4 regions of the Pseudonocardia sp. ICBG601 genome follow, and region 1 is predicted to be linked to each of the others. Evidence: riboswitches for the same ligand, from Rfam matches in the RefSeq annotation. Region 1 holds a riboswitch; each other region holds the start of a gene.

Region 1 (5,539 bases):
CGGGTCAGCAGGAACACCGTCGTGGCCAGGCGGGTGTCGGTGATGTAGCCCTGCTCCCGCAGGGTCTCGATCACCTGGTCGACGGACTCGAACGGACCGGTCGAGGCGACGGCGTCCGCCGCCTCGGTCACAGTGGGGACGACAGCCTCGGACACGCGGGTATCTCCTTCGCGGGCCGCACCGGCTCTGGTGCGGAGAAGAGCGGGACCGCAGCCAGCGGGCCCACCCATCCGAGTATCACCTCGGATGGCTGGGCCCGCTGGTGCGACGGTGGACGTCCTGACCTGCGGATCAGGTCAGCAGGTCGTCCAGGTCACCGTTGATGGAGTGGTCGACGACCGGGCGGACGGTCTCGAACGTGCACTCCTTCGGGTTGCCCGGGGTGCAGGCGTCGCCGAGGACGTGGTTGGTGATCCGGTCGACGTCGGCCGCGTCACCGATGATGGTCGGCGCGTTCTCGTAGAACTTGGTCGGGCCGATGCCCAGCCGGTTCTTCGAGTAGGTGTCCTGCTTGACGTCGGCGAACTTCTCCGGGATGCCCACGTCGCGCAGCAGCCGGATGGAGGCGGCGAGCGCGGCGTCGGCGGCCTGCGGCTTGGTCATGCCGCGGGTGTCGACACCCATCGCCTCGGCGATGTCGGCGAAGCGCTCGTAGACGACCGGCATGTTGAACGCCCACACGCGGGGCAGCGCGATGGCGTTGTTCAGGCCGTGGTGGGTGTCGTAGAACGCCGACACCGCGTGGCTGATCGAGTGGATGATGCCGAGGCCACCGGAGTTGAACGCCTGGGCGGCGATGTACTGCGCGTACATCATGCCCTCGCGGCCGGAGAGCTCCTGGCCGTTCCAGACGGCCTTGCGCAGGTTCTGCGAGGTCAGCTTGATGGCGTGCAGGGCGTTGCCCAGCGACGGCTGGAAGTCCAGACGCGAGACGTAGGGCTCCGAGGCGTGCGCGAGCACGTCGAACCCGCACTGCGCGGTGTAGTCGATCGGGCAGTCGTAGTACAGCACCGGGTCGTCGATCGCGAGGGTGGTGACCGACTGGTCGTCGAACGCGACGTACTTGTGCGGGTTGTCGGGGTCGGTCGTGGTGTCGGTGATGACGTAGGCCCACGAGGTCTCCGAGCCGGTGCCGGCCGTGGTGGAGACCGCGATGTGCGGCGGGTTGGACGGGTTCTCGGACTTGTTGAAGCCCTCGAACTCGTTGACGTTGCGGCCGTCGTGCGCGACCGAGATGCGCGCGCCCTTGCAGGCGTCGTGCGAGGAGCCGCCGCCGATGGAGACGAAGGAGTCGCAGTTGTTCTGCTGGTAGAGGCCCACAGCGTCCATGACGTTGTAGTCCTTGGGGTTCGACTCGACCTTGTCGTACAGCACGACCTCGAGGCCGTGGTACTTCATCGACTCGACGATCTTGTTGACGATGTCGGTGCCGCGCAGGCCCGACGTCATGACCAGGGTCTTCTTGAAGCCCAGCTTCAGGGCCTCCGGGCCGATGAGCTCGTGCGACCCCGGACCCATGAGCGCACGGGGGAACGGGTGGAACTCCTTGATGGGGAACGGCTTGAGCAGCTCGTCTACCTGCATGTCAGCCCTTTCTGAGGCAGGTGGATGGGTCGAGACCGCACGCTATGACCCCTGTGGCCGCGGGCACAGGGGTGATCGCCATTACCCCTCGGGAGACCGGGCAGGTTCCCCCTCCGAACGGAGGGGCGCAGGGTGAGGTCGCCCTCGACCCGGGTGACGGGGAGGGTGTGAAAGTAATGCCAAACTATGGCAACAAGGATCGTTCGGCAACAGTTCGGCCGTCGGGCCCGGGGTAGTGTCGGGTCGCCGACGGTTCGTGCCGGCCCGGGAACGGGGCGTCACGAGGCAAGAGGGAACCCGGTGGGAATCCGGGACTGCCCCGCAGCGGTGAACGGGAACGACCGCCGTCAACAGCACTGGGAGCCATCCCGGGAAGCGACGGCCAGTAGGTCTGAGCAGTGTGCCCGTGAGTCCGAAGACCTGCCGCCGGTGCGTGCGCCGTCCGGCGTGCGCGGATCCGTGGCCTCGCGGGAGGGCCGGGCGGACGACCGGGCACCGCCGTGCCCGGCGGTCGCAGGCGCCCCGTGCCGGCGACGGGTCCTCCACCGCACTCGCGAGGAGAGAGGGCCGTGAGCATTCCTTCCAGCAGCACCATCGGCAGCACCGTCCTGGGGTACCCCAGGATCGGACCGGACCGGGAGCTCAAGCGGGCGACCGAGTCGTACTGGGCCGGGCGGACCGACGCGTCCGCACTGCACGACGTCGCCGCCGGGCTGCGCCGCGACACCTGGACCGGGCTGCGTGACGCCGGGCTCGGCTCGGTGCCGGGCAACACGTTCTCGTTCTACGACCACGTCCTGGACACCGCGCTGGCGGTCGGGGCGGTGCCGGAGCGCTTCGCCGGCGTCACCGACCCGCTGGAGCGGCTGTTCGCGATGGCCCGCGGCCGCACCGGCGCCCCGGCCTGCGAGATGACCAAGTGGTTCGACACGAACTACCACTACCTGGTCCCCGAGGTCGGCCCGGACACCCGGCTCGCGCCGGGCAGCCGCAAGGCCCTCGACGAGTTCCGCGAGGCCCTGCGCAGCGGGATCACCACCCGCCCGGTGCTGGTCGGGCCGGTGACCTTCCTGCTGCTGTCCAAGCCGGCCGACGGCGCACCGGAGGGCTTCCGCCCGCTGGACCTGCTCGGGCCGCTCGTCGAGGTCTACCGCGACCTGCTCGCCGAGCTCGCCGAGGCGGGTGCGGAGTGGGTGCAGCTCGACGAGCCCGCCTTCGCCGCCGACCGGACGCCCGAGGAGGTCGCGGCGCTGCGCCGGGCCTACGACCGGCTCGCCTCGGCGACCCGGCGGCCCAAGATCCTCGTCGCGTCGTACTTCGGGGAGCTGGGACCCGCCCTGCCCGCGCTCGCCGCCACGGCCGTCGAGGGGCTGGCGCTCGACCTCGTCGCGGGGGCCGCCGACCTCGACGCCCTCGACCCCGGAGGCCCGGCGGTGCCGGGGCTGGACCGGAAGGTGGTGCTGGCCGGCGTCGTCGACGGGCGCAACGTGTGGCGCACCGACCTGGACCGGGCGCTGGCGACGGCGCAGCGGCTGGTCGGCGTCGCGGGGCGGGTCGAGGTCTCGACGTCGTGCTCGCTGCTGCACGTCCCCTACGACCTGGCCGCCGAGACGGCCCTGCCCGGCGACGTCGTCGACATGCTGGCGTTCGCCCGGCAGAAGGTCACCGAGGTCGTGCTGCTCGGACGCGCCCTGCACGAGGGACCCGACGCGGTCGCGGCGGAGCTCGACGCCGCACGGGCCACCCGGGAGCGGGTCGCCGCCACCGCGCGCCGCGACGAGCGGGTGCGGTCCCGGCTCGACGCGCTCGGCCCCGACCACTACCGGCGCAGCCACGGCGACGTCCGGGCGAAGGTCCAGCGCGAGGCGCTCGGCCTGCCCGTCGTCCCCACGACGACGATCGGCTCGTTCCCGCAGACCGCGCAGATCCGGCGCGACCGGGCCGCGCACCGCTCCGGCACGATCGACACCGGCACCTACACCGAGCGGATGCGCCAGGAGATCGTCCGGGTGGTGCGGCTGCAGGAGGACATCGGGCTCGACGTCCTGGTGCACGGTGAGCCCGAGCGCAACGACATGGTCCAGTACTTCGCCGAGAACCTCGACGGCTTCGCCACCACCGACCACGGCTGGGTGCAGTCCTACGGCTCGCGGTGCGTGCGCCCGCCGATCCTGCACTCGGACGTGTCCCGGCCCCGGCCGATCACGGTGGAGTGGGCGCGGTTCGCCCAATCGCTGTCCGACGCGCTGGTCAAGGGGATGCTGACCGGCCCGGTGACGATCCTGGCCTGGTCGTTCGTGCGTGACGACCAGCCGCTGGGCGACACCGCCCGGCAGGTGGGGCTGGCCCTGCGCGACGAGGTACTCGACCTGGAGGCCGCCGGGATCCGGATCATCCAGGTCGACGAGCCCGCACTGCGCGAGCTGCTGCCCCTGCACGAGCGGGACCGGCCCGCGTACCTGGACTGGGCGGTGGACGCGTTCCGGCTGGCCGTCGGGGCCGTCACCGACGCCACCCAGATCCACACCCACCTCTGCTACTCCGAGTTCGGCGAGGTGGTGGGGGCGATCGACGGGCTCGACGCCGACGTCACCACCGTCGAGGCGGCCCGGTCGCGGATGGAGGTGCTGGCCGACCTCGGGCCGGGGGTCCCGCGCGGGCTCGGCCCGGGCGTCTACGACGTCCACTCGCCCGAGGTGCCCGGCACCGACGAGCTGGTCGAGCAGCTCGGCGCGGCCCTGCGCCACATCGGACCGGACCGGCTGTGGGCCAACCCGGACTGCGGGCTGAAGACCCGCGGTGAGACCGAGACGGTGGCGGCCCTGACCAACCTGGTCGCCGCCGCCCACCGGGTCCGGGACTCGGCGACGACCGGCTGAGCCCGTGTCGCGACGCCCCGCGGCTCCCCGGCCGCGGGGCGTTGCTCACGCTCCATTGAATGAACAGGTGGTCAGATGTAGTCATATGGGGTGATCGCACGAAAGATGGCCGCGCTGCTCGCGGCCGCCGCCCTGGTGCTGACCGGCTGTGGAGCCGGCGGTGGCGGCACCGGGACCCCGGACCCGGCCGGTGAGCTGACCGTGGCCCTGCAGTTCCCGCCGCGCGCCGACTACGCCTTCGACGCCGACGACGGCGCCCGGCTGCAGTCCCTCGGCGTCGCCGAGACCCTGACCACGGTCGACGCCGAGGCACGGCCCGCGCCGATGCTCGCGACGGCCTGGGAGCAGCAGGGCAACGCCTGGCGGGTCACCCTGCGCCAGGGCGTGCGGTTCCACGACGGCACCCCGCTCACCCCGGACGCCGTCGTCACGGCGCTGCGCTACGTCGCGGGCGTCGAGGCCCCGCCGCGGGCGATCCGGGGCATCGGCTTCGCCATCGCCCCCGACGGCGCCGACGCCGTCCGGATCACCACCACCGAGCCCGACCCGGTGATGCCGCTGCGGCTGTCCAGCGGCAACCTCGGCATCCTCGCGCCCGCCGCGTACGCCGGCGGCGGGGCGCCGGCCTACCTGCGCACCGCGACCGGCCCGTTCGTGCTGGACTCCGTCAGCGGCGCCGACTCCGCGCAGCTGGTCCGCAACGACGACTACTGGGGCGAGCCGGCGGGCGCCGCCCGGGTCACCGTCCGCTACGTCGAGGACCCGCAGGCCCGTGCGCTGGCGGTCCAGTCCGGCGACGTCCAGTTCGCCGAGGGCCTGCCCCAGGCCCAGCTCGACCAGGTCCGCTCGGCCGGGGCCGAGGTCGTCGAGTACCCGAACGCGCGCACCGTGCCGCTGCAGCTCAACCAGTCCGCGGCGCCGTTCTCGGACCTGCGGGTCCGCCAGGCCGTCACCGCGGCGATCGACCGCCCGGTGCTGGCCCAGCAGGTCCTCGCCGGGGGCGCCGCGCCCGCGGCCGACCTGTTCGGTGCGGCCGTGCCGTGGGGCGAGACCGCGCCGCCGCCCGGCGCCGACGT
Region 2 (5,539 bases), on a different contig from region 1:
GGCCGCATCGACGACCACTCCCGCCCGCACCCGGTGCCCGGCGGTCGTCGTCGCGCTCCAGCCGGAGCCGTCCCGGTCCAGCGCGGCCACCCGGGCGCCGCGCAGCACGGTGCCGCCGCGGGCGCGCAGCCCGCGCCGATAGCCGTCGTGCAGGGCCGCGGTGTCGACGTCGCAGGCACCGGCGGTCCACGCGGCCGCACGCGGGGCACGGCGCAGCACCGGCGCGCGTCGCCACGCCTGCGCGGGGTCCAGGGCGACCGGGGCGCCGGGCTCGCCGTGCTGCTCGCGCAGCGTCGTGGCGAGACGGTCGGCGGCCTGCTCGTCGTCGGCGAGGTGCAGGACCGGGCGCGGGGACAGCAGCGGCGGCGTCCCGAGCTGCTCGGGCAGCGCGGCGAACCGCGGCCCGGAGGCGTCGATCAGCGCGCGGAACGGGCCGGAGCCGTGACCGGGGATGTAGGTGGCGGCCGAGCGGGCGGTGGAGTGGACCGGCAGGTCCTGCTCGGCCTCGGTCAGCACGACGCGGGCGTGCGCGGCCAGCTCCCACGCGACCGACACCCCGGCGATGCCGCCGCCGACCACCAGCACGTCCGCCGTCTCCATGCCCGCGACGATAGGTCGGCGGCACCGGGGAAAACCGGTGGCCCCGGCCCGGGCGGTCGTCGTAGCGTCGCCGCCATGCTGATCCGGTTCCTCTGAGCGGCCCGCGGAGTCGACCTCCGCGCCCCCGCCGCCGGCCCGTGACGTCCACCGGGCCCGGAACCGTCGCCGCCCTCGTGCGGCCCTTCCGGCGTCCCCGCGCGTCACCGGCCCTCCGCACCCGGTCCGAGTCCGACCCGATGCTCCGAGGAGGTCGTATGCCCACGACCCGCCACACCCCTGTCCCCACCGCCGACACCGGTCCCGCCGGGGCGCCCACGCCCGCCAACCGCGCCGAGCGGCGCGCGGCGAAGCGCGGCCGGTCCGGCGCCCCGGGCGGCCCGGCGGTACCGCGCACGGCGGGGCCGGCCCCGCAGGCCCGCCCGGCCCACGTCCGCACGGACTTCGCCGCCCGCCGCAGCGGCTGAGGGCACGGGCACGATCACGGATCGGGCACCGGGGACGTCGGCAGGCGACCCTCCGCGTGCCCGATCCGTGATCACTCCCGGCGGTGCGGCCCGGTGCGGGGGCGACGTGGAAGGCTGGACGCCGTGACCGTCACCGTCTGGTGGGCCGCCCCGGCCGATCCCGGCGACCGCGCCGACCTCGTCGCGCTGCTGGACGCCCATGAACGCGAGCGGCTCCGCGCACTGCGCAGGCCCGAGGACCGTGCCCGCTACCTCGCCGCGCACGCCCTGGCCCGGCTCGTGCTCGCCGAGCGGCTCGACGCCGACCCCGCCGCGCTCGTCCTGGACCGCACCTGTCGCTGCGGGGAGCCGCACGGCAAGCCGCGCCTGGCCGGGCGCGGCGACGACCCCGGCTTCTCGCTGACCCACTCCGGCGCGCTGGTCGGCGTCGCGGTCGGGACCGGCCCGGTCGGCGTCGACGTCGAGGCGCACCGCCCGCTGTCCGGCCTCGACGGCCTGGTCCGGCACGCCCTCTCCCCCGCCGAGCTCGCCGCGGGCACGCCCGACGGCACCGGGTTCCTGGTCACCTGGACCCGCAAGGAGGCGCTGCTCAAGGCCACCGGCGAGGGCCTGTCGAGCCCGATGGACGCGATCACGCTGTCCCCGCCGCACGCCCCGGCCCGGGTGCTGGGCTGGACCGGCACCGGCGGGAGCTGGTGGGTCGCCGACGTCGCCACCGGTCTCGCCGACCACCCGGGCGCCGTCGCCGGGGCGGGACCGGTGGCCCCGGCCGTCGCCGTCGCCGACGGCGACGCGGTCCTGTCGGTGCGCCGGGGCACGATGCACGGGTGATGGTGAGGTGACCGCGGCGGCCGACCGCTGGGTGCTGCATCTGGACATGGACGCGTTCTTCGCCTCCGTCGAGCAGCTGACCCGGCCCACGCTGGCCGACCGGCCGGTCCTGGTCGGCGGCGCGGGAGCGCGCGGCGTCGTCGCGGGGGCGAGCTACCAGGCGCGGGTGTTCGGGGCCCGCTCGGCGATGCCGATGGGCCAGGCGCGGCGGCGCTGCCCGCACGCGACCGTCCTGCCGCCCCGGTTCTCGCTGTACAAGGCGCTGTCCGACGAGGTCATGGCCGTCCTCGGCGAGTTCTCCCCGGTGCTCGAGCCGGTCTCGGTCGACGAGGCGTTCGTGGAGCCGCCCGACCTGGTGGGGGCCTCCCCGGACCGGGTGCGGGAGTGGGGCACCCGGCTGCGCGACGCGGTGCGCGAGCGCACCGGGCTGCCCGCCTCGGTGGGCGCCGGGTCGGGCAAGCAGGTCGCGAAGATCGCCTCCGAGCTGGCCAAGCCGGACGGGCTGCGGGTGATCGCCCACGCCGAGCAGGCCACCGTGCTCGACCCGCTCCCGGTGCGGTCGTTGTGGGGCATCGGGCCGGTCTCCGGCGAGGCGCTGCGGAAGATCGGGATCGAGACGATCGGACAGCTCGCCGCGATGGACGCCCGCGAGGTCGCCGGGGTGCTGGGCGGCGCCGTCGGGTCCGAGCTGCACCGCCTGGCGCGCGGCATCGACGACCGTCCGGTCGCCCCGCGCGGCGCGGCCAAGCAGATCAGCGCGGAGACGACCTTCGACGCCGACCTGACCGCGATGAGCGCGGTGCACACCGCGGTGGAGTCGATCTGCGTCGCCGTGCACCGGCGCCTGGTCGCCGACGGCCGGACCGCCCGCACCGTCACGGTGAAGGCGCGGACGGGGGACTTCACCACCCACACCCGGTCCGAGACGACCCCCTTCGGGACCCGGGACCTGGCGACCCTGGTCGCGGTGGCCCGGCGGCTGGCCGAGGGCGCCGTCGGCGAGGGCGGGGTGCGGCTGCTGGGGGTGTCGGTGTCCGGCTTCGGCGACGAGCCGCCACTGGCGCTGTTCGACGCGGTGCCCTCGGAGAGCGGGTGGACGACGGCCCCGGCCCCCGACTCCGCGCCCGCGGCCGCCGGCCCGGCCGCGGCGGCGGGGGTGACCGTGCTCGACGCACCCCCGGAGAGCGACGCAGCCACCGGGACCGGCGCGACCGTGGAGCCCGGCGACGTGCCCGGCCCGCTCCGCCCGGACCGGCCCGACCGCGAACCCGACCCGGACCGGCCCTGGCGCGCCGGCGACGACGTCGCCCACCCCGAGCACGGCCACGGCTGGGTCCAGGGCGCCGGGCACGGGCGGGTCACCGTGCGGTTCGAGACCGCGCTCACCGGCCCCGGACGCACCCGCACGCTCGACGCCGCCGACCCGGACCTCACCCGGGCCGACCCGCTGGGCAGCTGGCGGGCCTGAGCCCGGGCCCCGTGCGGGCTCAGCCGATCAGCGGGCTGCGGTGCGGCGGTGCGACGCGGCTGCCCTCGGCGACCCGGGCGCGCAGCGCGGGGGCGGTGCGGGCCAGCCCGTCGAGGACGGCGCCGAGCGCGGCGTCGCCCGCGGGGTCGCCCCCGACCAGCAGCACCGCGGCTCCGGCGGGCCCGGCGGCGGCCCAGGCCCCGATCCGGGCGACGGCGTCGCGCGGTGTGACCGGCTCGACCCGCCACGCCTCGGCGTAGAACAGGGCGGTCGACTCGGCCTGCGGGAAGGCGAAGACCGTCTCGGCCTCGGCCAGCAGGTCGTGCGCACCCGGGCGGGGCGCGTCGTCGCCGGACGGATCGGTACCGAGCACCACCAGGTCGTGGCTCATCGCATGTCCTCCTCGAGGGTCCGCGCCCTCACCAGTGGGAATCCGCGACGACGGGCAGTGTCCTGGCTCCCGGATCGGCACGCCCTCCCCGGCCTTCCCACCCTCGCGGGCGGTGGCGCCGGTGTGGGGAGGGCACTCCCCGGTGACAGTGGCGGGACCGCGCCGGACTCGCACCGGCTTCCTGTTCCGTCGTCGGCCGGGAGCCCATCACGCGACCGGGTTAGCGGTCAACAGTCCCCCGCCCGGCCACTCCCCGCAGATGGTCGAGCAGGTCGTGCTCGGTCAGCGTCCCGAGCAGCGGCCCGTCCGGCCCCTCCCGCACGGGCAGCGCGGCGCCCCGGTGTGCCGCGAGCACCCCGAGGACGTCGTGCACGGAGCCGCCCGGGTCCAGGGCGGGCAGCTCCGGGTCGGGCGTCGTGCCGTCGGCGGGGCGCATCACCTGGGCGACGACGACCCGGCGCAGCGCCTCGTCGGTCGGGGTGTCGGCGGCGAGGTCGATCCCGCGTCGCAGCAGCTTGAGCGTGTAGATGTTGTCCCGCGACACCAGGTTGGACAGGCCGGTGGCCAGGACGACGGCGGCCATCAGCGGCAGGATCAGGGCGTAGTCGCCGGTGAGCTCGAACACGATGAGCACCGCGGTGATCGGGGCGTGGGCGGCCCCCGCGAACACCGCCGCCATGCCGACCAGGCCGAACGCGCCGGGGTGCAGGTCGAGCGCCGGGAACAGGGCCGCGGCGGCGTAGCCGAAGGCGGTCCCGGCGGTGCCGCCGACGAACAGCGACGGCGCGAAGACGCCGCCGGACCCGCCTATGCCGATGGTGAGGCTGGAGGCGAGGATCTTCCCGACGACGAGCAGGAGCAGGAACCCGACGACGTACCGGCCGCCGATCGCGGCCTCCAGCACCGGGTAGCCCACGCCGTACATCTGGGGCAGCGCCAGCAGCAGCGCGCCGAGCAGCAGCCCGCCGACGGCCGGGCGCAGCCACTCCGGGCCGCGCCAGACGGCGTCGCAGGCGTCCTCGACGGCGTAGAGGATGCGGGCGAAGGCCCAGCCCAGCAGCCCCGCGAGCAGCCCGAGCAGCGCGTAGAGCGGCAGCTGGGCGGGGCTGCCCAGGTCGAAGTGCGGCAGGGTCAGGATCGCGCGGTCCCCGGCGATCACCTCGGCGACGACGTTCGCGACCACCGAGCTGATCACCAGCACGCCGAACGCCTCGGCGCTGAACGACCGCAGGATCAGCTCCAGGCCGAACACCACCCCGGAGATCGGGGCGTCGAACGTCGCGGAGATCCCGCCCGCGGCGCCGCAGGCGACCATGAGGACCAGCCGGGTGGCGGGCACCCGCAGCCACTGCCCGATGGCCGAGCCGAGCGCGGAGCCGATCTGCACGATCGGGCCCTCCCGGCCGACGGAGCCGCCGGTGCCGATGCAGATCCCCGACGCGAGCGCCTTCACCGCGGCGACGGTGACCGGGATCCGCCCGCCCCGGCGCGCGACGGCGAGCATCACCTCCGGCACCCCGTGCCCGCGGGCCTCCGGCGCGAACCGCTGGACCAGTGGGCCGTACACCAGGCCGCCGAGCACCGGGGCGACGAGCAGGAACCAGACCCCCAGCCCGGGCAGGTGCGGCGAGGCGACCCGGCCGGCGTCGGAGAAGTCCTCCCGGCCGGTGACCAGCCAGGTCACGCCGAGGATCAGCTCGTGGAACAGCACCGACCCGATGCCGGCGCCGATCCCGATGACCGTCGCCAGGCCGACGAGCCCCGGCCGGGTGCCGACGAGCGCGC
Region 3 (5,539 bases), on a different contig from region 1:
CAGTCGGGGTCGTCGACCGAGCAGGCGGCGCCCGGGTCGAGATCGGGGGCGGTGACGGGGACCGCGGGCACGGTCGCCGCGGGCGACGGTGCCGGGGCCGCCGGGGCGGGGGAGGCCGCGGGGGTGCTGGGCACGCCGGTGAGCCGGCCGTCGGTGCCGGTGAGGGTGGACTTCTCGACGGCCGTCGCCGCGCGGGTGCGCAGGTAGTAGGTGGTCTTGAGGCCCGAACGCCAGGCCAGGCGGTAGAGCTCGTCCAGGGCGCGGCCGCTGGGGGAGGCCAGGTAGAGGTTCAGCGACTGGGCCTGGTCGAGCCATTTCTGCCGGCGCGACGCCGCGGCCACGAGCCGGCTCGGCTCGATCTCGAACGCGGTCGCGTAGAGCTCCTTCAGGTCGGCGGGGACCCGGTCGATCTCGGCCAGCGACCCGTCGAAGTACTTCAGGTCGGCGACCATCACCTCGTCCCACAGCCCGCGCTCCTTGAGGTCGCGGACCAGGTGCGGGTTGATCACGGTGAAGTCGCCGGACATGTTGGACTTCACGTACAGGTTGAGGTGGATCGGCTCGATCGACTGCCCGACCCCGCAGATGTTCGAGATCGTCGCCGTCGGGGCGATCGCGAGCACGTTGGAGTTGCGCATTCCCTGGGTGCGGACCTTCTCCCGCAGTGTGTCCCAGTCCAGCGTGGACGACCGGTCGATCTCGAGCTCGCCGTCGCCGCGGGCGGCGGCCAGCAGGTCGAGCGAGTCCAGCGGCAGGATCCCGCGGCTCCACAGCGACCCGTCGAAGCTGGCGTAGCGGCCGCGCTCGACCGCCAGGTCCGACGACGCGGTGATCGCGTGGAAGCTCAGGAGCTCGGCCGAGGTGTCGGCGAACTCGACGGCCGCGTCGCTCGCGGGGGCGATGCGCTGGACGAACAGCGCGTCGGAGAAGCCCATCATGCCCAGGCCGACCGGGCGGTGGCGCAGGTTGGACCGGCGGGCCTCGGGGATCGTGTAGAAGTTGATGTCCACGACGTTGTCGAGCATCCGCACCGCGGTCGTCACCGTGCGGCGGAGCTTGTCCGCGTCGAGCCCGTCGCGCGTGACGTGCGCGGCGAGGTTCACCGAGCCGAGGTTGCAGACCGCGACCTCGCCCTCGTCGCCGGCGCGGGTGTTGAGGGTGATCTCGGTGCACAGGTTCGACGAGTGCACCACCCCCGCGTGCTGCTGCGGGCTGCGCAGGTTGCACGGGTCCTTGAACGTGATCCACGGGTGCCCGGTCTCGAACAGCATGGTCAGCATCCGCCGCCACAGCTCGACCGCGCGCACCGTGCGGTGCACCCGGACCTCGCCGCGCGCCGCGGCCGCCTCGTACTCGCGGTACCGCTGGGCGAACGCGGTGCCGTAGAGGTCGTGCAGGTCGGGCACCTCGTCCGGGGAGAACAGAGTCCACTCGGCGTCGGCCTGCACGCGGCGCAGGAACTCGTCGGGCACCCAGTTCGCGGTGTTCATGTCGTGGGTCCGGCGGCGGTCGTCGCCGGTGTTCTTGCGCAGGTCGAGGAACTCCTCGATGTCGACGTGCCAGGTCTCCAGGTAGGCGCACGCCGCGCCCTTGCGCTTGCCGCCCTGGTTCACCGCGACGGCCGTGTCCCCGGCGATCTTGAGGAACGGCACCACCCCCTGGGAGACGCCGTTGGTGCCGCGGATGTGCGCGCCGAGGCCGCGGACCGGGGTCCAGTCGTTGCCGAGCCCGCCGGAGTACTTGGCCAGCAGCGCGTTGTTCCGGTAGCCGCCGAAGATCGACTCCAGGTCGTCGTCGACGGTGGTGAGGAAGCACGACGACAGCTGCGGCCGGTGGTGCCGGAGTTGAACAGCGTCGGGGTCGAGGCCATGAAGTCGAAGCTCGACAGGACCTCGTAGAACTCGATCGCCCGGGCCTCGCGGTCGATCTCGCGCACCGCCAGTCCCATCGCGACCCGCAGGAAGAACGCCTGCGGCAGCTCGAAGCGCACGCCGCGCTCGTGCAGGAAGTAGCGGTCGTAGAGGGTCTGCAGGCCGAGGAAGCCGATCTGCAGGTCACGGTCCGGGCGGAGGGCGGCGGTGACCCGGTCCAGGTCGAAGGTCGCGAGCTCGGGGTCGACCAGGCCGATCGCGATGGCGTGGCGCAGGTAGTCCTTCGTGTAGGACGCGTACCGCTCGGTCATCGTCGCGTGGTCCGGGGTCTCCCGGGTGCCCGCCAGGTGCGAGACGGCCTCGGCGCGGAGCCGGTCCAGCAGCAGCCGCGACGCCACCAGGGAGTACGCGGGCTCGCGCTCGACCAGGGTGCGGGCGGCCAGGACCAGGGCCTGGGCCAGCTCGTCGGCGGTGATGCCGTCGTAGACGGTGCGGTCCAGCTCGGCGAGCACCGGCTCCGGCGCGACGTCGTCGATGCCGTCGCACGCCTCGCCGAGCACCGCGGCGACCCGGTCGCGGTCCAGTGGGGTCCGGCTGCCGTCGGGCCCGGTGACGTGCACGACCGGCGCGTCCGACGCGCGGTCCCCGCCGTCGCGTTCCCGGGCCCGTGCCTGCTGCTCGCGGTAGAGCACGTAGGAACGGGCTACCTTGTGGTGGCCGCCGCGCATCAGGGCGAGCTCGACCTGGTCCTGGATCTGCTCGACGTGCACGGCGTGCGCCGGGTGCCGGGTCAGCGCCGCGACGACCTGGTCGGTCAGCCCGGCCACGAGGTGGTGCAGCCGCGACGACGTCGCGCCCGAGTCCCCCTCGACCGCCAGGAACGCCTTGGTCGTCGCCACCGAGATCTTCGTGGCGTCGAACCCGGTCTCGGAGCCGTCGCGCCGGATGACGCGCAGGGCCGGGGGTGCTGTTGCCGGTGCAGCGGTGGAAGCCGTCACGGGCTCTCTCCTCGCGAGTCGCCGTCGCCTCCGGGGGCGGGCGCGGTGCGAGGAGGCGGCGGGTCGCGTGTCGTCGGCGGCCCACCGCACCCTGGTGCCGTCCCACGAGGCCCGGAGCAGCGCGCACCGGTCGGTACGCGCACCGGTGGCAGGTCTTCGGACTCACGGGCGCACTGCTCACACCTACTGGCCGTCGCTTCCCGGGATCACTCCCAGTGCTGTTGACGGCGGTCGTTCCCGTTCACCGCTGCGGGGCAGTCCCGGATTCCCACCGGGTTCCCTCTTGCCTCACCGGCCCGGGCGGGCCGGTGAACCACCAGTGGTCTGGACACTACATCTTGTGGGCGGAGCTACTCCATCCCCCCCATCGGTGCGGATGCAACCCCCCTCGGTGACCGGCGGTCCGGGGTCAGCCCGCCGCCCGCCCCTCGGCCGTCGCCCGGGGGCCGGGGGTGAACACGTGCCCCGCGAGTGCTGGCGGGACGGCGGCGAGTCCCGGCCCGCCGGCGCGCACCCAGGCCGCGACCGCGTCCGTGGTCGCGGCGTCCAGGACCGCACGGAGCCAGACCGGCCGGGCGCCCGCCCGGCGGGCCCCGGGCGCCGGGGCGACCACCAGGACGTCGGAGTCCGCGCACGGGCCCAGGCACTCGCTGGTGCGCAGCCGGGCGTGCCCGGCCAGGCCGTCGGTCAGCCGGTCGAGCAGCCGGTCGTGGTGGTCGCGGTCGAGGCCGGGGTGCTTGCGGCCGGAGCCGCAGCAGCACCCCCGGCAGGCGGTGACGGCGGGGAGGGCGGACACGCCCCGACCCTACGTGACACCTGACGAACTGTTCAGGTGATCACGGCGACGACGGGTGTCCGGCGGCACCGGCCCGGCGGACGGTCGTGGTCGACGAGGCGCGGCGGGTAGGCAGGGCCCGCCGTGGGGTACTCCGCCGCCGACCGTTCCACCATCGAGAGGGAGATCCCGTGAGCCACCACGTCCTGGACGCCGCCGGCGTCACCACCCCGGCCGCCGTCGTCGAGAAGCTGCACGACGCCGCCCGCGCTAGCACCGCCTGCGCCTCGGCGATGGTCGCCTCCGGCGGGATGGAGACCGAGGTCCTGCTGGCGCTCGACGCCGCCGACCTCTGCACCGCCGCCGCGGCCGTGCTCGGCCGCCGCACCGGGGACAAGGCCGTCGGCGAGGCCGCCGCCTCGGCCGCCGCGCTGGCCTGCGAGGCGTCCGCCGCGGCCTGCGGCGCCCACGCCGACCACCACGAGCACTGTCGGCTGCACGCCGAGGTCACCCGCGAGACGGCGGCGCTGCTGCGCGAGCACGCCGGCGCCTGAGGCCCGGCGGGCGGTGCCGTGGCCCTGCCGTGACCCGGCTGCGGCACGGCCCGTCCTGCGGCCGGGAGCGGTTCGGAGCCCCGCCCGCAGCGGGTCACCCCATCCGCAGCCGGTGGAACCGGGCCCAGGTGGCGGTGTCCGGCCGGGCGGGCTCGACGCCGGTCAGGTCGGCGGACACGCCGACGTGCTCGTCGCCCGAGGACCAGACGGTCGAGCGGTCGCGCAGCAGGAGCTGGGCGCGTCGCAGGGCCTCGACCCGGCGTGCCTCGTCCGGCACCCCGCGCGCGGTGGCGAGCAGGGCACCCACGTCGGCCCGTCCCGCCGCGGCCGGTGCGTCGTCCTCGCCCGCGGTCGCGACGGGCGGGGCGTCGTCGGCGGGGTCCGGGCCCGCGGCCGCGCGCAGGTACAGCGGGAGCGGGGTCGCCGCGGCCCGGCGGAACCGGATGCCCGGGGTCGGGGCGGCGTCGGGCGGGTCCGGCTCGCGTGGCGTGCAGGTCAGCCCGATCTCGGCGAGCTGTTCCACGACGGTGTCGGCGGCCGGGCGCGACATCGGGTCGAACGGGTCGAACAGCAGCGGCACCTCCAGCCGGTCCGCGCCCGCCGCCGCGACGAGCTCCCGCGCGCGGGCGACGTCGCGCTCCACCGGCGCGAACCCGGCCGGGTGATACGCCAGGCCCGGGCCGAACAGGTCGTCGCCCGGCTCGGCGAGGTCGAGCAGCACCTCGCGGACGAGCTCGGTCCGGTCGATGCCGAGCCGGACCGCCTCGGCCAGCCGGGGATCGCCGAGCACGTCGCCGGACGCCCCGGCGGTCGTGCCGCCTGCCGTACCGGTGCCGGGGGACGACCCGGCCGGGCCGACGTCGAGGAAGCGGGTCGCCGAGCCCGGCGCGGACACCACCGTCGTGCCGACCCGCCCGAGCAGCCGGCGCGCGCTGTGCGGGAACAGGTCGTGTGCCCAGTGCACGTGACCGTCCACGAGGGACTGGTAGCGGTTCTCCTCGTCGTCGTCCACCACGAACTCCACGGCGGGCGAGCGCGCAGCGCCCAGCCAGTGGCCGTCGTGCCGGTAGAGCGCGTCCGGGGACCCGGGCAGCCAGCGGAACGCGCCGGTGCCCACCGGCGGGGTGCCGCGGCCGTCGCGCACGATGCCGGTGCCCGGCGCGCCCAGGACGAGGCCGAACAGGAAGTCCGGGGCACCGAGCACCAGCTCCACCTCCGACGCCGAGACCGCCCGGCTGGCGGCGAGGTCGAGCCCGGCCAGCAGCGGTGCCGCCGTCGCCCCGGTGGCGGGATCGGTGATCCGGCGCAGCGACGCCAGCACGTCGGCCGAGGTCAGCGGGC
Region 4 (5,539 bases), on a different contig from region 1:
AGCGGTCGGTGCGCGCGACGCTGGAGACCGCCGAGCGCGTCGCCGCCGAGCAGGAGATCAGCCCGCCCGCGATCGTCGTGATCGGGCCGGTCGCCGGTCTGCAGGCGCCCGTCGCCCGCTGACCACGCCGACCTCATTGCACACTGCAACCTTGCAGTGTGCAATCATTGGCGGCGTGACCGACGAGAACGGTGCTGCCGACGAGATCGACGATGTCGTCGACGCGGTGATGACCGCGAGCCGGGCGATGCTCTCCGTGGTCGCCGGGTCCCTGGCCGCCGCGGGGGAGCAGGCCGGCCCGACGGCGGGCGAGGTGACCCTGCCGCAGTACCGCGCGCTGGTCGTCCTGGCCCAGCACGGCACCCGGCGCCCGGCCGACCTGGCCACGGCGCTGACCGTGTCGGCCTCGACGGCGACCCGGATGTGCGACCGGCTGGTGAGCCGCGGCCTCGTCGTGCGCACCCGCACCGGCGACGACCGCCGCGAGGTCGCCCTCGCGCTCAGCCCCGCCGGGCGGACGCTCGTCGACGAGGTCACCCGGCTGCGCCGCGCCGAGATGCACCGGCTGCTCGCGATGCTGCCGGCCGCCGAGCGCACCGCGGTCCGCGACGCACTGCGCCGCTTCGCCGACGCCGCGGGCGAGGTCGGCGAGACCGACTGGGCCGTCGCGCCGGTGCCCGCCGAGGGCGGTGCGCGGTGACCGCGGTCCGCGCGCTGCACCGCGCGCTCGTCGGCACCCGGCCGGGGCTCGTCGGTCTGGCGACGGTCATCGGGGTCGGCGCCGGCATCGGGTCGGTGCTGTTCCACGAGCTGATCCTCGGCGTGACCTGGCTGGTCACCGGGCGGGAGGACTTCTCCGACGCCGGCCGGGTCGCCTCGCCGCACCTGCCCGGGCTGGGCGTGTGGTTCCTGCTGATCGCCCCGGTGCTCGGCGGCCTGGTGTACGGCCCGCTGGTCCAGCGGTTCGCCCCGGAGGCGCGCGGGCACGGGGTGCCCGAGGTGATGTTCGCCGTCGCGCGCAGGGGCGGGCGGATCCCGGCCACCGTCGCCGCGGTGAAGGCGCTCGCGTCGGGGATCTGCATCGGGACCGGCGGCTCCGTCGGCCGGGAGGGCCCGATCGTGCAGATCGGCTCCGCGCTCGCCTCGGCGATCGGGCAGTGGCTGCGGGTGCCCGCCACCCGGCTGGTGCTCATGGTCGCCTGCGGTGCCGCGGGCGGGATCTCCGCGACGTTCGACGCGCCGGTCTCCGGGGTGGTGTTCGGCCTGGAGCTGATCCTGCGGTCGTTCAGCGCCGAGGCGTTCGGCGTGCTGGTGATCAGCTCGGTGGTCGCGAACGTCGTCGCCGAGGTGATCGCCGGCGACCGCGCGATCCTGACCCTGCCGCACTTCGACCTGGGCAGCCCCGCCCAGCTGCCGCTCTACGCGCTGCTCGGGCTGCTCGCCGGGCTGCTGGGCTGGGCCTTCGCCCGGATCCTCTACGTCGTCGAGGACGCCTGTGACGCCGTCTGGCGCGGCCCGGAGTGGTTGCGCCCGGCCGTCGGCGGGCTGCTGCTCGGCGCGCTGCTGCTGGCACTGCCCCAGATGTACGGCGTCGGCTACCCCGTGCTGGAGGCCGCGATCGGTGGCCGGTACGTCGTCGGGTTCCTGCTCCTGCTCGTCGTCGGGAAGATCCTCGCGTCCAGCCTCACCATCGGCATCGGCGGGTCCGGCGGTGTGTTCGCGCCGTCGCTGTTCGTCGGTGGCACCGCCGGGACCGCCTTCGGCTACGCCGCCGCGGCCCTGTTCCCGGCGCTGGACCTGCACCCCGGCGCGTTCGGTCTGGTCGGCATGGCGGCGGTGTTCGCGGTGGCCGCGCACGCCCCGATCACCGCGGTGCTCATCGTGTTCGAGCTGACCGGCGACTACGCCCTCATCCTGCCGCTGATGGCCGCCGTCGTCCTGGCCACCGGCCTGTCGAACCTGGTGTCGCGGGACAACATCTACACGCTCAAGCTGCTGCGACGCGGGATCGACCTCGCCGCCGACACCCCGACCGACGAGGCACTGCGCCGGGTCGTCGTCGCCCAGGTGATGCGTCCCGCCGACGGCACCCCGCCCGGCCCGGAGCTGCCCGCGCTGGACCCGGCCGCCCCGGTGCACGACGTCCTCGGGGTGCTCGCCGCGCACCGGGGAGCCGCGCTGCCCGTGCGGGAGCCGGACGGGCCGCTGCTCGGGACGCTCGCCGAGCACGACCTGCTCGACCATCTGCGGGGGGTGTCGGGGCGGGGGACGGTTGACCACTGACCCGGTCGCGTGATGGGCTCCCCGACGACGACGGAACAGGAAGCCGGTGCGAATCCGGCGCGGTCCCGCCACTGTCACCGGGGAGTGCCCTCCCCACACCGGTGCCACCGCCCGCGAGGGTGGGAAGGCCGGGGAGGGCGTGGGGATCCGGGAGCCAGGAGACTGCCCGTCGTCGCGGATTCCCACTGGTGAGGGCGCGGACCCTCGAGGAGGACATGCGATGAGCCACGACCTGGTGGTGCTCGGTACCGACCCGTCCGGCGACGGCGCACCCCGCCCGGGTGCCCACGTCGCGGACCTGCTGGCCGACGCCGAGACCGTCTTCGCCTTCCCCCAGGCCGAGTCGACGGCCCTGTTCTACGCCGAGGCGTGGCGGGTCGAGCCGGTCACCCCGCGTGACGCCGTCGCCCGGATCGGGGCCTGGGCCGCCGCCGGACCCGCCGGCGGCGCGGTGCTGCTGGTCGGGGGCGACCCCGCGGCCGACGCCGCGCTCGGTGCGGTCCTCGACGGGCTGGCGCGCACCGTCCCGGCGTTGCGGGCCCGGGTCGCCGAGGGCAGCCGCGTCGCGCCGCCGCACCGCAGCCCGCTGATCGGCTGAGCCCGCCGGCGGGACGGCGCGCTCAGGCCCGCCAGCTGCCCAGCGGGTCGGCCCGGGTGAGGTCGGGGTCGGCGGCGTCGAGCGTGCGGGTGCGGCCGGGCCCGGTGTAGGCGGTCTCGAAGCGCACGGTGACCCGCCCGTGCCCGGCGCCCTGGACCCAGCCGTGGCCGTGCTCGGGGTGTGCGACGTCGTCGCCGGCGCGCCAGGGCCGGTCCGGGTCGGGTTCGCGGTCGGGGCGGCCCGGGCGGACGGGGCCGGGCACGTCGCCGGCGCCCGTGGTCGCGTCGGCCCCCGCGGTACCGCCGGTCCCCGCAGGACTGTCGGCCCCCGCGGCCGCGCCCGTCCCTGTCCTCGCGTCGGTGTCCGGAGGTGCGTCGGTGTCCGGCGGTGCGTCGAGCACGGCCACCCCCGCCGCGCCGGCCGGGGCGTCGGCCGCGGGTGGGGGGTCGAGGGCCGAGGCCGTCGTCCACCCGTTCTCCGAGGGCACCGCGTCGAACAGGGCCAGCGGCGGCTCGTCGCCGAAGCCGGACACCGACACTCCCAGCAGCCGCACCCCGCCCTCGCCGACCGCGCCCTCGGCCAGCCGGCGCGCCACCGCGACCAGGGTCGCCAGGTCCCGGGTGCCGAACGGGGTCGTCTCCGACCGGGTGTGGGTGGTGAAGTCCCCGGTCCGCGCCTTCACGGTGACGGTGCGGGCGGTCCGACCGTCGGCGACCAGCCGTCGGTGCACGGCGACGCAGATCGACTCCACCGCGGTGTGCACCGCGCTCATCGCGGTCAGGTCGGCGTCGAAGGTCGTCTCCGCGCTGATCTGCTTGGCGGCGCCGCGCGGGGCGACCGGACGGTCGTCGATGCCGCGGGCGAGACGGTGCAGCTCGGACCCGATCGCGCTGCCCAGCACCCCGGCGACCTCGCGGGCGTCCATAGCGGCGAGCTGCCCGATCGTCTCGATCCCGATCTTCCGCAGCGCCTCGCCGGAGACCGGCCCGATGCCCCACAGCGACCGCACCGGCAGCGGGTCGAGCACGGCCGCCTGCTCGGCGTGGGCGATCACCCGCAGCCCGTCCGGCTTGGCCTGCTCGGAGGCGATCTTCGCGATCTGCTTGCCCGACCCGGCGCCCACCGAGGCGGGCAGCCCGGTGCGGTCGCGCACCGCGCCGCGCAGCCGGGTGCCCCACTCCCGCACCTGGTCGGGGGAGGCGCCCACGAGGTCGGGCGGCTCCACGAACGCCTCGTCCACCGACACCGGCTCCAGCACGGGGGAGAACTCGCCGAGGACGGCCATGACCTCCTCGGACAGCGCCTTGTACAGGGAGAACCGGGGCGGCAGGACCGTCGCGTGCGGGCAGCGCCGCCGCGCCTGGCCCATCGGCATCGCCGAGCGTGCCCCGAACACCCGGGCCTGGTAGCTCGCCCCCGCGACGACGCCGCGCGGTCCCGCGCCGCCGACGAGGACCGGACGGTCGGCCAGGGTGGGCCGGGTGAGCTGCTCGACGGAGGCGAAGAACGCGTCCATGTCGAGGTGCAGCACCCAGCGGTCGGCCGCCGCGGTCACTCCATCATCACCCGTGCATCGTGCCCCGGCGCACCGACAGGATCGCGTCGCCGTCGGCGACGGTGACGGCCGGGGCCACCGGTCCCGCCCCGGCGACGGCGCCCGGGTGGTCGTCGAGGCCGGTGGGGACGTCGGTGACCCACCAGCTCCCGGCGGTGCCGGTCCAGTCCAGCACCCGGGCCGGGCTGTGCGGCGGGGACAGGGTGATCGCGTCCATCGGGCTCGACAGGCCCTCGCCGGTGGCCTTGAGCAGCGCCTCCTTCCGGGTCCAGGTGACCAGGAAGCCGGTCCCGTCGGGCGTCCCGGCGGCGAGCTCGGCGGGGGACAGGGCGTGCCGGACCAGGCCGTCGAGGCCGGACAGGGGGCGGTGTGCCTCGACGTCGACGCCGACCGGCCCGGTCCCGACCGCGACACCGACCAGCGCGCCGGAGTGGGTGAGGGAGAAGCCGGGGTCGTCGCCGCGCCCGGCCAGGCGGGGCTTGCCGTGCGGCTCCCCGCAGCGGCAGGTCCGGTCGAGGACCAGCTCGGCGGGGTCGGCGTCGAGCCGCTCGGCGAGCACGAGCCGGGCCAGCGCGTGCGCGGCGAGGTAGCGGGCGCGGTCCTCGGGCCGTCGCAGCGCGACGAGCCGTTCGCGTTCGTGGGCGTCCAGCAGCGCGACGAGGTCGGCGCGGGCGCCGGGATCGGCCGGGGCGGCCCACCAGACGGTGACGGTCACGGCGTCCAGCCTCCCACGTCGCACCCCCGTCGGGGCGCGCCGCCGGGAGTGATCACGGACCGGGCACACGAAGGGTCGCCCGTCGGCGTCTCCGGTGCCCGGTCCGTGCTCCCCGTGCGGTCAGCCGCTGCGGCGGGCGGCGAAGTCCGTGCGGACGTGGGCCGGGCGGGCCTGCGGGGCCGGCCCCGCCGTGCGCGGTGCCGCCGGGCCGCCCGGCGCGCCGGACCGGCCGCGCTCGGCCGCACGGCGCTCGGCGCGGTTGGCGGGTGCGGCGGCGGTGGCTCCGCCGGGTGCCGCCCCGCCGGCCGTGTCGGGCCCGGTCTCGCCGGTCAGGGGACCGGGAACCGCGGACGCGTCGGTCGGTCGGGCTGTGCTGTGGGCTGCGCTG

The links. Region 1 has a riboswitch for cobalamin ahead of metE (5-methyltetrahydropteroyltriglutamate--homocysteine S-methyltransferase). Riboswitches for the same ligand answer to the same signal wherever they lie in the genome.
Region 2: it holds a riboswitch for cobalamin, as region 1 does, so the genes downstream of both, KPL57_RS52270 (hypothetical protein) here and metE (5-methyltetrahydropteroyltriglutamate--homocysteine S-methyltransferase) in region 1, are expected to answer to the same signal.
Region 3: it holds a riboswitch for cobalamin, as region 1 does, so the genes downstream of both, KPL57_RS53735 (ribonucleoside-diphosphate reductase subunit alpha) here and metE (5-methyltetrahydropteroyltriglutamate--homocysteine S-methyltransferase) in region 1, are expected to answer to the same signal.
Region 4: it holds a riboswitch for cobalamin, as region 1 does, so the genes downstream of both, KPL57_RS15620 (hypothetical protein) here and metE (5-methyltetrahydropteroyltriglutamate--homocysteine S-methyltransferase) in region 1, are expected to answer to the same signal.

The regions. Positions count from the first base shown of each region.
Region 1 is NZ_JAHLJA010000148.1:155,807-161,345, reverse strand. It holds gene KPL57_RS29805 (MoxR family ATPase) at 1-155, opposite strand, end outside; gene mdo (NDMA-dependent methanol dehydrogenase) at 292-1,584, opposite strand; cobalamin riboswitch at 1,818-2,027, shown strand; gene metE (5-methyltetrahydropteroyltriglutamate--homocysteine S-methyltransferase) at 2,154-4,463, shown strand; gene KPL57_RS29790 (ABC transporter substrate-binding protein) at 4,554-5,539, shown strand, end outside.
Region 2 is NZ_JAHLJA010000152.1:401,745-407,283, forward strand. It holds gene KPL57_RS52250 (FAD-binding oxidoreductase) at 1-600, opposite strand, end outside; gene KPL57_RS52255 (hypothetical protein) at 855-1,064, shown strand; gene KPL57_RS52260 (4'-phosphopantetheinyl transferase superfamily protein) at 1,188-1,895, shown strand; gene KPL57_RS52265 (DNA polymerase IV) at 1,942-3,363, shown strand; gene KPL57_RS52270 (hypothetical protein) at 3,383-3,754, opposite strand; cobalamin riboswitch at 3,789-3,978, opposite strand; gene KPL57_RS52275 (chloride channel protein) at 3,975-5,539, opposite strand, start outside.
Region 3 is NZ_JAHLJA010000153.1:70,813-76,351, reverse strand. It holds partial or broken gene KPL57_RS53735 (ribonucleoside-diphosphate reductase subunit alpha) at 1-2,869, opposite strand, end outside; cobalamin riboswitch at 2,999-3,202, opposite strand; gene KPL57_RS53730 (hypothetical protein) at 3,279-3,665, opposite strand; gene KPL57_RS68160 (hypothetical protein) at 3,698-3,820, opposite strand; gene KPL57_RS53725 (four-helix bundle copper-binding protein) at 3,836-4,198, shown strand; gene KPL57_RS53720 (ABC transporter substrate-binding protein) at 4,293-5,539, opposite strand, start outside.
Region 4 is NZ_JAHLJA010000043.1:6,926-12,464, reverse strand. It holds gene cobA (uroporphyrinogen-III C-methyltransferase) at 1-122, shown strand, start outside; gene KPL57_RS15630 (MarR family winged helix-turn-helix transcriptional regulator) at 176-700, shown strand; gene KPL57_RS15625 (chloride channel protein) at 697-2,283, shown strand; cobalamin riboswitch at 2,280-2,469, shown strand; gene KPL57_RS15620 (hypothetical protein) at 2,504-2,881, shown strand; gene KPL57_RS15615 (DNA polymerase IV) at 2,904-4,436, opposite strand; gene KPL57_RS15610 (4'-phosphopantetheinyl transferase superfamily protein) at 4,444-5,151, opposite strand; gene KPL57_RS66555 (hypothetical protein) at 5,272-5,539, opposite strand, start outside.